Regions from separate parts of the Nodosilinea sp. AN01ver1 genome, predicted to be linked through region 1. Evidence: riboswitches for the same ligand, from Rfam matches in the RefSeq annotation. Region 1 holds a riboswitch; the other holds the start of a gene.
The links. Region 1 has a riboswitch for cobalamin ahead of ACQ4N7_RS21320 (HupE/UreJ family protein). Riboswitches for the same ligand answer to the same signal wherever they lie in the genome.
Positions count from the first base shown of each region.

Region 1 (7,564 bases):
GGCCGATTTAGTGTTGTTTTGGCACCGCCGTGACCTGCGCTTAGGCGACAACGTGGGCTTGAGTGCGGCGCGCGATCGCACCCCCCATGTCACTGGCGTCTTTTGCCTTGACCCCGGCATTTTGCAAAATGGTGACGTGGCCCCGGCGCGAGTGGCCTACATGGTTGGCTGCCTGGAGGCGCTACAAACCGCCTACGCCGAAGCGGGCGGACAGCTCCTGATTCTTCAGGGCGATCCCCGTCAGAAAATTCCGGCTCTAGCCCAGGCGCTGGGGGTCGATGCCATCTACTGGAACCGCGATGTAGAGCCCTACTCGCGCCAGCGCGACACCTGTGTGGCCCAGGCGCTTAAGGACGCGGGCATTGAATTTCACACCACCTTTTGGGATCAGCTGCTGCACGCGCCGGGAGACGTGCGCACCGGGGCGGGCGAGCCCTACAGCGTTTACACGCCCTTCTGGCGCAACTGGATCAAGCAGCCGAAGGCCGAGCCGCTGCCGGCTCCCCCAGGGCTGCAACCCCTCAGCGCCAAGCAAAAAGAGGCGGCGCAAAAAGTAGGCTGTACGGAGCTGCCCAGCGCCGCCGATCTGGGCTTTGGCTGGCAGAACGGGTTTCCGGTAGAGCCGGGAGAGCAAGGGGCGCTGGAGCGGCTGGAGGCTTTTTGCGACGACGATCGCGCCGTTGCCGCCTACGACGAGCAGCGCGACTTTCCCTTTGTTGATGGCACCTCGCGTCTGAGCGCGGCGCTGAAGTTTGGGGCGGTGGGCATTCGCACCGTGTGGGCCACCGCCGATGCCGCCTACAGCCGCTGCCGCAGCGACGAAACCCGCGACAACGTGCGCACCTGGCAGCAGGAGCTGGCCTGGCGCGAGTTTTATCAGCACGTCATGTACTTTTTTCCGGAGCTGGCTGACGGCCCCTACCGAGCGCCCCTCAAAGATTTTCCCTGGATCAACAACGAAGACCACTTTGCCGCCTGGTGCGAGGGGCGCACCGGCTACCCGATTGTGGATGCCGCCATGCGCCAGCTCAACGAGATCGGCTGGATGCACAACCGCTGCCGCATGATTGTGGCCAGCTTTTTGACCAAAGACCTGATTGTCAACTGGCAGTGGGGCGAGAAATATTTTATGCAGCACCTGGTAGATGGCGATCTGTCGGCCAACAACGGCGGCTGGCAGTGGAGCGCCTCCAGCGGCATGGATCCTAAACCGCTGCGAATTTTCAACCCGGCCAGCCAGGCCCAGAAGTATGACGCGGAGGCCGAATACATTCGCCAGTGGGTGCCCGAACTCAGATCGCTGGATACCGGAGCCCTGGTGACGGGGAAGATTGCGGAGCGCGATCGCGGTGACTACCCGGCCCCCATTGTCGACCACAAGACCCAGCAGGCCCTATTCAAAGACAAGTACAAAGCCCAAAAGGCCTGAGCCTGTGCCGGGGCGATCGCCTATCGCCGCCGCCTGGGGCGCACAATGCTAAACAACAGCCACAGGCCAAAGAAGCTGGCCGCCGCGAATAAAACAATGCTGAGAATTTGCCCCTGGGGCGACTGACGGCCCGTGGCCACGATCGCTGCTCCCACGATTAAAGCGGCCACCACAATGCTAAACGACTGCCGCGTAGAGGCCTCGTCGAGGCTGCGGCGCAGGTCGTCAACTCCCTGAATCTTGAGGTTGAAGGTGAGCTGCTCTGAACTGAGGCGATCGAGCAAAAAGCCCACCTGGCGCGGCGAACTCAGCGACAGGTTGCGAAATTCTAGCCCCGTGCGCAGCAGCGCCAGCAGTGGATCGTCGCCGACTAGCTGCTGCCGAAACAAGTCGGCCATCAGCGGGCGCACTTCGTCTATCAGGTTCACGCCCGGATTGAACTGGCGAGCCGCCCCCTCCAGGTTGGCCAGCGATTTGGTAAACAGCCCCACATTGGCGGGCCAGCGCAGGTTGTTGCGAATGCCCGCCGCCAAAATTTCGCCAAAAATTTCGGCGGTGTTAATCTGCTCCAGGCTGAGGCCGTAGTAGCGGCCCAGCAGCCGGGTGTAGTCGCTCTCCAGCCGAGCCAGGTTAACCGGCTTCAGCGGTTCGGCCAGCTGCAACGTGAGCTGGGCGCAGCGCTGGGCATCGCAGTTGACAATGGCCAGCACCATCTCGGTCATGGTGGTGCGGGTGCGCGGATCCATGTGGCCCATCATGCCGCAGTCCAGCAGGGCCAGGCGACCATCCACCAGGTAAAAAATGTTGCCGGGGTGAGGGTCGGCGTGAAAGAAGCCATCGACAAAATACTGTTTAAAGAAGGCCCGAAACAGCAGTGTCGTGGCTTTTGCCCGCAGCCCCACGCTGTCGCTGTGGAGATCTTCGGCCCGCAGGTCGGCCTTGAGCAGGGGGACACCCTCCAGCCACTCCATCGCCATAATTTTGGAGTTGGTGAGTTCCCAGTAGATTTCTGGCACAATCAGCTGGCCAGCGTCGTACCAGGCGCTTTTGGAGAGGTTGAGCCGCAGCTGATCGGTATAGGTCGCCTCAGTGGTGAAGTCGAGTTCGGCGTTGAGGGCGTCGGCAAATTCTTCGGCCAGCTCGACGACGTTGTAGCGCTGGCCAAACTGGGTCGCCGACACCAGTCGAGCAATGTCGCGAATTAACGTCATGTCGCGCTCGACCTGGCGCTCAATGCCGGGGCGCTGCACCTTGAGGGCCACCTGACGGCCATCCTTCAGTACAGCCTTGTGGGTTTGGGCGATCGAACCCGCCGCGATCGCGTGGTACTCCAGCCGCTCAAACAGCTCCTCCGGAGCAGCCGCCAGGGACTGGCGAATGTGAATTTCGATTTCTTTGGGGTCTACAGCCGGAACCGTGCTCTGGAGGCTGCTGAGTTCTTCAATGTAGGCCGGGGGCATGAGGTCGGGGCGGGTGCTCAAGAGCTGACCCAGCTTGACGTACACCGGCCCCAGGTCTGTCAAAATGTTGCGCAGCACGGCGGGGGGGGGCAGCTCGGGCTCGTCGGCTTGGCCCCCTACCAGCAGCCGTCGCATGTAGTCCCAGCCGTGGCTCAGCACGACTTCGACGATCTCTCTTTGCCGAGCCAAACGAGACGATGAAACCATTGCAAACTGAGATACAGATGGATTGATGCTAACGCAATCACGTTAAGGCTTTGTCGCTAACGACTTAACCCGGCTGGCCTGTTCCGGTGACTATTGATAAACCTGCGGCAGGACGGCCTGCCCCCGGTGCTATGATGCTTGGGCGCTATCGGTTCCGGTGGGGATCAGCCACCGGAGGCAACGGGGAAAGTGCAGTGTAAGCCTGCCGCTGTCCCGCAGCTGTGAGGTCGTTTTTGCATTTGGCGAAATATTCCGTTAAACACAAAAACGACCGAGCCAGAACGCCCGCCGATCGCATCTCTGTTTTTCGTCGTTCTTCTTTCGTCTGCGAGGTACGGATGAATTATTGCTTTGCTGCCCTGAGATCAGTCGGGGCTGGTTTACGGTCGAATCTGGTCGGTCGTGGCACTGTGGGGGCAATTGCGGCCCTACTGCTGCTGCCGCTGCCCAGTCTGGCCCACCACCCGCTGGGTGGACGGGTGCCCGTCACCTTTGCCGAGGGCTTTTTGTCGGGCCTGGGGCACCCCGTGATTGGGCTTGACCACCTGGCTTTTGTGGTGGCGCTAGGTTTACTGGCGGCGGTCAGCGCCTGGGGCATCGCGATCCCCGTAGTTTTTGTGCTGACGGCTATGGTCGGCACGGGGCTGCACCTGGCCGAAGTCACGCTACCGGCGGCGGAACTGGCGATCGCTGGCTCGGTGCTGGGGTTTGGCCTGCTGCTGGCGCTCAAAAATCGACCCCAGAGCGCGGTAATTGCCGGACTGGCGGCGATCGCCGGGCTGTTCCACGGCTTTGCCTACGGTGAGGCCATTTTTGGCGCTCAAACCATGCCGCTGGTGGCCTATTTAGCGGGTTTCACGACAATTCAGCTGACGATCGCGATCGCGGCCTTTTGGATTGGCCGACAGCTGACCCAGCGCACGAACCCCGTCTTTGTGCAGCGCGCTGGCCTGGTAATTTGCGGTATTGGCGCTGCGTTTTTAGCCACAACGCTGCTAGAAACCGTCTTGCCCGTGTAGATTCCCCCCTGTGGGTCCATCTCTAGCCATCTGGGGCAAACACCGTTTGCCCCAGCCAACGTTCGTCAGGCAGAATGCCGTCTTACAAAATGCGGATCTGGCGCAAATCCCTGCTGTCTAGCTCCGCAGGGTGACGCCGAACTGCTTTTCTAGGGCGGCGCGCACTTTTTGGTGAACCGGGTCGACCGCATCGTCGGTGAGCGTTTTCTCTGGGGAGCGATAGACCAGGCGAAAGGCAAGACTGCGCTGGCCCTCGGGCACGCTTGTGCCCCGGTACTCGTCGAACAGATCCACCGACTCCAGCAGTTTGCCTCCGGCTTTGGTCATGGCGCTGGTCAGCTCGGCTACCGCTACCCCTAGAGGGGCATAGAAGGCGAGGTCGCGATCGCTGGCCGGAAAGGTAGAGTAGGCCGCATACTTGACCGACTTTTGCAGCACTGGCACCAGGCAGGTCTCCAGGGCCGACCAGTTGAGCTGAAACACATACACCTCAGCGGGCAGCTGACGCTGCTGGCGCAGCTGGGGGTGGAGCTGACCAAAGCGGCCCAGCTCTAGCCGTCCCCGCACCCACAGCGATGCGGTGCGACCGGGGTGAAAGCGCGGGTCGGTGCTGTCGGGGCGATAGTCAACCGCCAGCCCCAGTCGACGAAATACGCTGTCTAACCGGCCCTTGGCTTCGTACCAGGTGAGGGGCTGCTCTTGTCCACTGGTAGGCCACTGGCTCGATCGCCCGTCGCCGCCAACAATGCCGCCCACCGCCTCGGCTTCGTGAATGCCCGCCTCGTCCTGCCAGAAAATGTGGCCGATCTCAAAGCCGTTGAGGGGGCCGTTGCTCTGGTTGAGGTTAAAGGCGTAGGCCTCGATCAGACCGTCAATTAAATCCTGCCGCAGAGCCGAATATTCAGGAAAGAGGGGGTTGGCCAGGGTGACCTGGCGATCGCTGGTGGGCTTGGTCAACGAGTAGTGCAGCAGCTCGGTCAGCCCCGCCGCCCGAAAGGCCTCCCGCAGCCGTCGACGCAGGGCGGCCTCTACCGAGAGGTAGCCGCCTACCGCCTTTTGGGGCAGGGTGTCGGCGAAGTGGTTGTAGCCGTAGAGGCGAGCAATCTCTTCAATTAAATCGATCTCGCGCTCCAGATCGCGGTAGCGGTAGGCGGGCACCGTCACGGCCCACACGCCTGCGTTGTCGGTTGGAAACACCTGACAGCCCAGCGTCTCCAGCAGCTGCTGAATCGTTCCTGGCGGCAAGTCTTGAGGCGCTTGACCCAAATTGACCACCTGACCCAGCAGCTGAGTCACCCGGCTCAGCCGCAGGGTCAGCACCCGCTCGGGAATCGTGGCCCCAAGGGCCGTGGTAGCTACCGTTTGGGCGACCACGGTGGCCCCGGCCAGCTCCTGAAGCAGCTGCAGGGCGCGATCGCAGGCCAGCCCCAGCTCAGCCGGGTTAACGCCGCGCTCGTAGCGAGCCGAGGCCTCGGTGCGCAACCCCTGACTGCGGGCCGATTTGCGGATCGCCGCCGCGTCAAAAAAGGCGGCCTCTAGCAGAACGGCCTGGGTGCCGTCGTGGACTTCGGTGGCTTCACCACCCATCACCCCGGCCAGGGCGACGGGCTGATCGCTGGCGGTAATCAGCAGCGTTTCGGGCTGCAGCTGGCGCTTTTGGCTGTCCAGCGTCACCAGGGTTTCGCCGGGCTGGGCGTAGCGAACCCCTAGAGCTAGCCCAGCATCGGTAGTGGGTAGGCGATCGCGATCGAAGGCGTGCAGCGGTTGCCCCCACTCCAGCAGCACGTAGTTGGTGATATCCACCACGTTATTAATCGGGCGGGTGCCCGCCGCCACCAGGCGCTGCTGCAGCCACTGGGGAGACGGCCCCAGCTGAATATTCTCCAGCATCGTACCGATGTAGATCGGGCAGGCTTTCTCATCGGTCAGCGCGATCGCCGGAGCCGCCTTACTCTTGGGCACCGTCGGCGGTTGGATAACGGGCAGCCGCAGGGTTGCCCCCGTAATGGCCGCCACTTCGCGGGCAATGCCGACCATACTCAGGGCATCGGCCCGGTTGGCGGTGGAGGTGACATCTAAAATAACGTCGTCGAGACCCAGCAGAGGGCGTACATCCTGCCCCAGCTCCAGCCCATCGACCTCAAAAATATGAATGCCCTCCGAATCCTTCGCCAGGCCCAGCTCGGCCAGGGAGCAGATCATGCCCTCTGAGGGCACCCCGCGCAGCTTGCGAGGTTTAATGGTGAGATCGACCACCGGCAGATGCGTGTCCACCGTCGCCACCGCCACATAGATATCGGCGCGCACATTGGCGGCTCCGCACACTATAGTTGACCTATCGGCCTGGCCAATATCCACCACACAAACGCTGAGCTTATCGGCATCGGGGTGCGGGGTGCGATCTACCACTCGACCGACCACCACACCATCGGCCCAGGTGCGTCTATCTTCAATGTCTTCTACCTCAAAGCCTGCCATCGTCAGGGCATCGGCTAGCGCTTGGGGAGAAAGCTGGATAGTGACGTATTCGTTGAGCCAGTTGAGAGATATGCGCATGGTGGGGCTGGTTTGACCGTTAAAAAAGCTAACGCTGTAGTGTAAATCTCATTCAAGTTCAGGAGTAGAGTTCTGCTGGTGAGAAGACTACAGATCCTGAGCTGGACTTGATATATTGCCCAAACATTCTACCCCGTGGGCATTGCATCTACCCAGGGGCAACCCCGTCCGACATCCCACTGGCCCATAAAGGCGTACGGGGATCAAGGGTTCATCGATTTTTTACATTTCACCGCTATTTTGGCCGGAAGTATATATCCCTGTGGGTGAATGCTATAACCCCTCTCTGAAAGAGGGAACAATTGGGGTAATGTGGCAATACCGCATGGGACCGGCCCTCATAACTCCTGCTTTGTGGGTGTTGTGGCTTCCCATCTAAACTGCCCCGCTGCTGGTTAACTCAACCCCAGGCGTGGTCTTCGGGCCTCGTCTAGATATCCACCATCCTGGGCCGCATGAGCTACTGCATTCAACCCGACTGTTCAAAACCCAAAAACCCCCCCACGCTCAGCCATTGTCAAAACTGCGGGGCAGAGCTGCTGCTGCGGGGCCGTTATCGAATGATTCGCGCCCTGGGTCGGGGTGGCTTTGGTGCTACCTTTCTGGCCCGCGATGAGCTGCTGCCGGGCAAACCCCCCTGCGTGATTAAACAGCTGCGTCCGTCGGCTGAGGCTCCCCACATCCTTGAGATGGCCCGCGACCTGTTCAAGCGGGAAGCCAAAATTTTGGGCATGATTGGCAACCATCCTCAGCTGCCCCGCCTGCTTGACTATTTTGAAAGCGGGCAAGAGTTCTTTCTGGTGCAGGAATACATCAATGGCCTCACCCTACAGCAGGAGGTCAAGCGCGGCGGCCCCTTTACCGAGGCGGGGGTAAAGCAATTTTTGAGCGAA
Region 1 covers NZ_JBNXVS010000034.1:4,406-11,969, reverse strand. The annotation lists gene ACQ4N7_RS21330 (FAD-binding domain-containing protein) at 1-1,429, shown strand, start outside; gene ACQ4N7_RS21325 (ABC1 kinase family protein) at 1,450-3,096, opposite strand; cobalamin riboswitch at 3,229-3,403, shown strand; gene ACQ4N7_RS21320 (HupE/UreJ family protein) at 3,507-4,115, shown strand; gene pheT (phenylalanine--tRNA ligase subunit beta) at 4,233-6,671, opposite strand; gene ACQ4N7_RS21310 (protein kinase domain-containing protein) at 7,127-7,564, shown strand, end outside.

Region 2 (7,564 bases), on a different contig from region 1:
GAGGTTTTGCATTTCTTCGCGGCATCGTAAGAAGTGTTAGGGGATTTTGGATTTTTAGATTTCGGATTTTGAATTGGAATGTGGCCGATGGATCTAGGGCCAGGCTCAGGGGGTGAGGGTATGCTGTTAGCAGGGCAGGCGGGTCGAGTCGCTACCGACGGTATCGTCCCTGGTCCAACGTTACGCTAACGACATCCCTATGAATTTTTCTGCCCTTAACCGTCCCCTATTCTTGGCCGTCAATTATCCTCCGCACAGGGCCTGGAAGTTCTATGCCCTCTGGGTTGGCCTGACCGTTTTAGGCTGTGGATTAGCCGTGATCAGCGTCCCTGCTGAGCAAAACCTAGTTATTCCCTATGTTCTGGGAGCTGCAGTCGGTCTCTTGCAGGGGTCAATGCTGCGTTTGGGGGCTTCGGGAACGGTGCGATGGACGCTGGCCACGATGTTAGGGGTGGTTCTGAGCAGAATGGTGCGACCCTATGTTGCCTTTCACAGCAGCTTAATCATGAGTGGAGCCGTTGGGGGCCTGATAATCGGTGGTATTCAGGGGCTGGTGTTTTATACCCAGATTCCTGGGATGGCCTGGTGGGTTTTAGTTCAAATCATTAGCGGTGCGGCTAGCTGGGGGCTGGGCTGGTCTATTTTGAGTTCTGTTACCCGAGCTATCGGCCATACAACCACCGGGTTGATTTTGACGAGCTCTATTGCGATCGCCACGATGTGGGGTATTTCTGCCACCATGACCGGGATGGTGATGTATCGGTTGCTGGCTCTACGCCATAGCCGCCGTGCGCCATTGCCACCCCCTGAATCATGATCCAGGGCTTCTTCTAACTCGTCAATTATTTCCGGGGCTTGCAAAAACATACAGCGACTCAGTGTCCAGTCTTTACTAGATTATTTGCAGGAGACATCGTCACGGGCTGCCCAATGCCGGGCCAGTGAATCTATTTACGCCTGGTCCGCGATCGCATCAGCTAAGCGCTCCAGTTCTTCCTCCAGGGTATTAGCTGGCATGGTTTCCCCAGCTTGCCGATACCAGTATCGGGCGTTGCTGCTGTCGCCCTCGACCCGATGTAGGTAGGCGTGAATCAGGCAGGCGTTGCGATCGCCGTAGGGCTGTACTAGCTCGTGGGCGGCATCCCACTGCCCTGCTTTGGCCAGGGCTAATGCTCTGGTATGGTCACAGCTCATCATGTGGTCCTCCTTCTTCGGTGACGACGACGCGGCGGCAGGGTTGGGCTTGGTTACGGCAACCGATGGCTTTGCTACACCCTTTACAATTGAATCTGTTATCAAGGGAGAAAGAGCCGTAGCTGTCGGCATCCAGCTGTGTGATACCAACCTCACGGCACGGGTTGCTTGATACCAGCTCAACGCTTTTATCTTCTGTGCATCCCAAGCGAGGTTTTGCAATGGCCTTACCTCTGACCCTGTACCAGCTTTCTGCTCAACCCATTACCCCAGAGTCCTTTGCCCCCTTTGGCCAAGTCATCTTCCCCAGCGCTGACGAAGCTCCCTTTGGCCCTGCCGATGCCCAACTCAAGCTAGATGCTGGCATTCCCCGCTTCTACATCATGACCCTGATGAATCGCGGTATGCAGTTTCGCACCATTACTCAGCACCGGCGCTGCACTCAGTGCCTGGGAGCGCTGGAGGGCAAAGACTGGGTCATAGGGGTAGCGCCGCCGGGGGCAGCAGAGCAGCCCAATCCGCAAGACATCCGTGCCTTTCACATCCCCGGTAATTGCTTCATCAAGCTGGAGGTGGGCACCTGGCACGGCGGGCCGTACTTTGAGCACCCCGCCGTCAGCTTTTACAACCTGGAGCTGAGCGATACGAATATTACTGATCACCACACCTGCAATTTGGCCCAGGAGTTTGGGCTGGAGTTTGAGATTGTGAATGGGTAGATGGGTGGATGGGTAGGCGGGTGAATGGGGAGTTTAGATTTCATTGCTTATCTACCTATCCATTCATTCACTAGCGAGCGATAGCAGCTTCCACTGCCTCAGCCGCCAGGGGAGGAAGAACGTAGGCGGTAGATTTTTTGATGACGGGCGATCGCAGCCCGTAGGGCACCTTACCCATATCAGCCGCAGCGTACTGGCGGCAAAATTCTGCCAGGTCGGGGGCGGCCTGGTGGGGCGACAGGTCGTTGAAGATGAAGGTGAGCTTGCCGGGGGCAGACAGGGCAGCGTTGCAGGCGCGATCGCAGGCGGCCATGCAGCGTACCGGCTGTAAATTAACCGTACCGTCTTCGATCTGGGACGCTAACTGGTCAATCAGGTGCTGGCCCCCGGTGGTGTCTCCCGTCTCAGCAGCGGGGAACTTGCACAGGGCGCAGACAAACAGAGTGGGTTGGGTCATAGGAATTGGCAAAATACGTCAATGGACTGCGCCAGCCATTGTTGTGGCCTCGGCGCGGGCGAAATTTAGGGCTGTTAGGGCTGTGGGGTCAGGCTAAACTCGGCGGCGCGATTGCCCATTTGGCGAAAGCACTCCGGCGGCGGCACGGCCCAGCCCTGCAGGCAGGTAATAGCGGGAGACGAGTCGGCCAGCAGCAGCAAAATGGCGTCCTGAGTCGGGTCGTAGGTGGCAATGGCTTCGTCTAGAGACAGCTGCTGATCGACAGCCAGATCCAAGCTGCCCCAGTAGCTAACCAAACTAGCCTGAGCGACAAAGCCCAGAGTGTAGGCTACAGCGGTGCGGCCCCAGTCCACCGTCGCGGTAGCTCCTGCCACCTCGCACACCACCATGCCCCGGCCCTGGGTTAGAAAACCCTGCCAGGCGGCGTGGCCGATGGGCAACCAATACTCGCGAATAAACAGCGGCTGCCAGTTTCCAGAGCAGCCCTGCCACACACTGTCATGACTTCGCATAGCTCTAACCCGCAGGAGGTTGGGTTAGAGGCGCAATTAAAAAGGGCCCTGAGCTACAACACCCCGGGAGCAAAACTTTATAAGCAGTCATCTGTACCTCGCAGATGGAAAGAAACGTGGGCATCCATCGGCGGGCATTCTGACTGACACAATTTTGAATTTGCGATTTTGGATTTTGGTTTCACGTTCCGCCAAAATCTAAAATTCGAAATCTAAAACCGGCTCACAGCTGCGGGACAGTGGCAGATTTTCACTGCGCTTTCCCCGTTTCCTTTAGCGGCTGATCTCCGCTAAAACCGACAGAGTTGCATACTAGCACTTAGGCCGCAGAAATACGTGCAGCCGGTCTAAATTCTTGACCTACGACAATACTTAATAACTGCGCTAGCGCCCCTGGGGGACATGGCGGCGACGGTAAGCGGCCATATAGACCACATTGTCGCCAGCGCGGTGGTCACCGTGGGCGGCAACTAGCCCAGCCGCTTTGACCTGCTTAGCTAAAGCTACGGGGAGGGTAGAGCCGGGCTCGGGGGGAACCCACAGCTGCTTGAAGCTAACGTTCAGTTCTGCCTCTGGAGCCCAGTCTTGCTGGCGCACCCAGCAGCGATCGCGATCGCACCGAATAACCACAAAGTCTGGCACATGGTCATCCTGCCCCTTGAGGCGCACCCGTGACCCTGGCCGAATTGTTAAGGAAGCCATAGCGCTGCACCTGAAGTAGGCTAGCCGTTATAGATCCAACAATAGTTCATTTGAACTGATTTTTGAACGGGAGATATACAAAAAATTAATTATTGAATTTATTCTAAAATATCGCGCTGAGATTTGGGGTTAACAGTCGGCACCGCCGAGTTAACGCCAGGTTTAGACATTCCCAGGGCTGGCTGCTCTAGGGCTAGTGCCTATGCCAGGCGGTTTGTGACAGACTAAAGACGTCGTCGGCTTTGGTTGTCTATGCCCCTTCAGACTGCCCCGCTACCGCTCGCCAGCGTGCTTCAGCAGCGCCGCGATCGCCTCGCCGAACTGCACCCCCAGCCGGTGCTGCTGTGGTCAGGGCAGGCAGTCGCGCGCAACTTTCCGGCCAATGTTTACCCCTTTCGGGCCAACAGCCATTTCTTGTATTTTGCCGGCCTGCCCCTGGCCAAGGCGGCTATTCACCTGGAGGGGGGCCGACTGACCTTGTTTATGGATGACACCTCCCCGGAGGCGGCCCTGTGGCATGGCCCCACCCCCAGCCGAGACGCCATTGCCGCCGAGATTGGGGCCGCAGCGGCCTACCCCTACGCCCAGGTAGACCACTATCGGGCCGAATCTGCAACACTACCCTTCCAGGCCAAATCTGACTCAGATCGCAGCCAAGCGCTGATAGAAGCCCTGGTCGCCCTCCGGCTGCACCACGACGACGAGGCCCTGGCGCAAATCAAGCGCGCCGCCGCCGTGTCGGTTGCCGCCCACCGGGCCGGAATGGCTGCCACACCCAAAGCCGCCACCGAAGCCGAGGTGCGAGCCGCCATGGAGCAAGTGATTGTGGCCGAGGGCATGACCTGCGCCTACAACAGCATCGTCACCGTCCACGGCGAGGTGCTGCACAACGAGCAATACCACCATGCCCTGGCTGCCGGTGACCTACTGCTGGCCGATATCGGGGCCGAAGCCCCCAGCGGCTGGGCCTCAGATATTACCCGCACCTGGCCGGTGTCGGGACGATTTACCGCCCCCCAGCGAGATATCTACGACGTGGTGCTGGCCGCCCACGATGCCTGCATTGCTGCGGCCCAACCCGGCGTCGAGTACCGCGATCTACATCTGCTCGCCTGCCGCACCCTGGCCGCAGGGCTGGTCGATCTGGGTTTGCTAAAGGGCCACCCCGATAGCCTGGTCGAACAGGACGTCCACGCCCTGTTCTTTCCCCACGGTGTAGGGCATCTGCTGGGTCTAGATGTGCACGATATGGAAGATCTGGGCGACGTGGCGGGGTATGCACCGGGGCGCAGTCGCAGCGATCGCTTTGGCCTGAAGTTTCTGCGGCTCGATCGCCCTCTGGCGGTCAATATGGTAGTCACCATTGAACCGGGGTTTTATCAGGTGCCCGGCATTCTAGGCCCGGCCCGGCAGTCAGGTCGATATAACAACACCGTCAATTGGGAACGACTGCAGGATTTTCAGCAGGTGCGCGGCATTCGTATCGAAGACGACGTACAGATTACCGCCACCGGCTGCACCGTTTTAACCGCCGCGCTGCCCACCCAAGCCGCCGCCGTCGAGGCGTTGGTGAGCGGTGGATAGAACTCCAGGTGAGTGCCGTCTAGCGGTTGCTGGGGTCAGGGGTTAGACTACCTTTATAAAGGTTTAGCCTTTTGCAGGCTATTTCACCCCTCTAGGGGCTGATATGATTGCAGTGAGCAGTTTTTAACCGTTCCCTATGAATTCTGTAAATCTCGCGGCCCAGTCCCAGCCTAACCTCAGGGTTGGCTTAGGTCGAGTACTGGTGGTCGAAGACGAAGAGCTAATTCGAGAAACGGTGGCCCTGGGCTTGGCCGAAGAGGGGTTTGACATTCTAGTGGCCGAAGACGGTCTGACGGCCCTCGATATGCTGGGGGGCACCTCAGTGTCGAGCCGCGCCGATCGCCCCGAAATTAACCTGGTAGTGCTCGACCTGATGCTGCCCGGCATGAACGGGCTGGATCTGTGCCGCCTGCTGCGTCACCAGGGCATTGATGTGCCCATTTTGGTACTCAGCGCTAAGGGCACCGAAACCGACCGGGTGGTAGGTCTGGAAATTGGCGCTGACGACTATCTCAGCAAGCCCTTTGGCATGCGTGAACTGGTGGCCCGCTGTCGGGCACTGCTGCGCCGGCAGCGGGGCAGAGCTACTGCCGAAAAAGACAACGTGCTCAAGTTTGAAGATATTACGCTGCACCCCCAGGAGTGCCGTGTTTTTCTCCAGGGTGCAGAAATTAATCTTTCGCCCAAAGAGTTTAGAATTTTAGAGCTCTTTATGGGGCAGCCTCGGCGGGTTTGGTCGCGCGATCAGATTATTGATCAGGTATGGGGCCACGACTTTATGGGCGACAACAAAACTGTAGATGTTCACATTCGCTGGATTCGCGAAAAGCTGGAGGTTGACCCCAGTCATCCTCAGTATCTCAAAACCGTACGCGGCTTTGGCTACCGTCTGGGCTAGCGCTCGTGTCCTACGCTTTGTTAAGAATGGCTGAGCGGTCACTCCTAAGCGGTTTAACTTCAGCAACAAATAAACCCGTAGCTCAAATTCTCGTTTAGGCTATGGAGGCAGGGGTGCATAACCGGGCTGCGTGCCAGGGTCTAAGTCATGGCCGTTGGCCGTTGAGCTTTACCTGCCAATGCTTTAGACCTGGTGTAACGTCATGCCGCTCACCATTTTAATTGCGGAAGACGACGAAGGCACTCGCCTTTCGCTGTGTGACTATTTAGAGCTTGAGGGCTACTCCGTGCTGATGGCCAGCCACGGTGAAATGGCGCTACAGCAAGTGTTTAGCCATCAGCCTCAGCTGATTATTACCGACGTTGGTATGCCTGGGCTCAACGGCTACGACCTGGTGCAAAAGGTGCGCCAGTTTCCGGCCTTTCGACTGCTGCCGGTTATTTTCCTGACCGCCCACAACCAGATTCAGGATCGGATTAAGGGCTACCAGCTGGGCTGCGATCTATACCTGCCCAAACCCTTTGAGCTGCAGGAGATTGGGGCTATTGTGCGCAACTTGCTGGAGCGATCGCAGCTAATTCAGTCAGCGTGGATTCAGCAGGTGGCGCTGAGCACCGCCCAGCAGCGCGCGCTACAAACCAGTGATGTGCCCTCAGAGGTGCTGACCCAGGCTGTTCCAGAAGCGGCGGTCTCCTGGTCGCCGCCCCCAGTAGATCTGGTGGCGGGCTTCACCGCCCGCGAGCAAGACGTTTTAGCGCTGCTGTCTGACGGGTTGTCGAATGCCCAAATTGGCGATCGCCTGTTCTTAAGCCCTCGCACCGTCGAGAAGTACGTCAGCAGCCTGCTGCGCAAGACCGAAACCAACAATCGCTCCGAGCTGCTGCGGTTTGCGATCAGCCATCACCTGGTGCCCTAATATCCGCAGGTCTTAGGAAGAAGGATTTTTAATCTCGTGAGATAGCCATCTCGGCTGCTTACGGTTAGCCGTTTTGCCCAACCTAAAACGTGGATTAATAAAATCCCTGCTCCTGGCCCCCGGTACACCGCAGGCGCACCAACTCCAAATTATGCTTGTAACACTTCAATCGTGGCGCGTTTTCTAACCTCAATTCTGCTGTTGCTGCTGCCGCTAGCGGGCTGCCGCTTGCCAGCCACCCCCGATTCCCAAGTGGAGCCGCCTGCCGATGTGGCCGAGCCCGCTCAACCCGCTGCCGATACTCTGGTAATTCCGGGGCAGCGGGTTGGTCCTGTGACCGCCGATACCAGCAGGGCCGACTTGGCCGCTTACTATGGCGAGGCCGCCCTTGAAGACGCTCCGATTGCCATGGGAGAAGGTACCACAGCCGCTGGGACGGTCGTAACCCCTGGTTCTGACCAGCAGTTTTCGGTCGTTTGGCAAGATGCTAGCCAAACTCGGCCTCAGCTGATCAAAGACTTTGGCCCCGCCTGGCAAACCCCAGAGGGGCTAGGGGTCGGCATTCCCTACTCAGAGGTGGAA
Region 2 covers NZ_JBNXVS010000011.1:130,463-138,026, reverse strand. The annotation lists gene ACQ4N7_RS11600 (hypothetical protein) at 506-817, shown strand; gene ACQ4N7_RS11595 (hypothetical protein) at 952-1,194, opposite strand; gene ACQ4N7_RS11590 (ureidoglycolate lyase) at 1,416-1,913, shown strand; gene ACQ4N7_RS11585 (DUF1636 domain-containing protein) at 1,984-2,370, opposite strand; gene ACQ4N7_RS11580 (hypothetical protein) at 2,445-2,882, opposite strand; cobalamin riboswitch at 2,995-3,198, opposite strand; gene ACQ4N7_RS11575 (hypothetical protein) at 3,267-3,584, opposite strand; gene ACQ4N7_RS11570 (aminopeptidase P family protein) at 3,837-5,168, shown strand; gene ACQ4N7_RS11565 (response regulator transcription factor) at 5,305-6,066, shown strand; gene ACQ4N7_RS11560 (response regulator transcription factor) at 6,269-6,982, shown strand; gene ACQ4N7_RS11555 (hypothetical protein) at 7,154-7,564, shown strand, end outside.
Region 2: linked by a shared signal. The riboswitch ahead of ACQ4N7_RS11580 (hypothetical protein) and the one ahead of ACQ4N7_RS21320 (HupE/UreJ family protein) in region 1 are both predicted to bind cobalamin.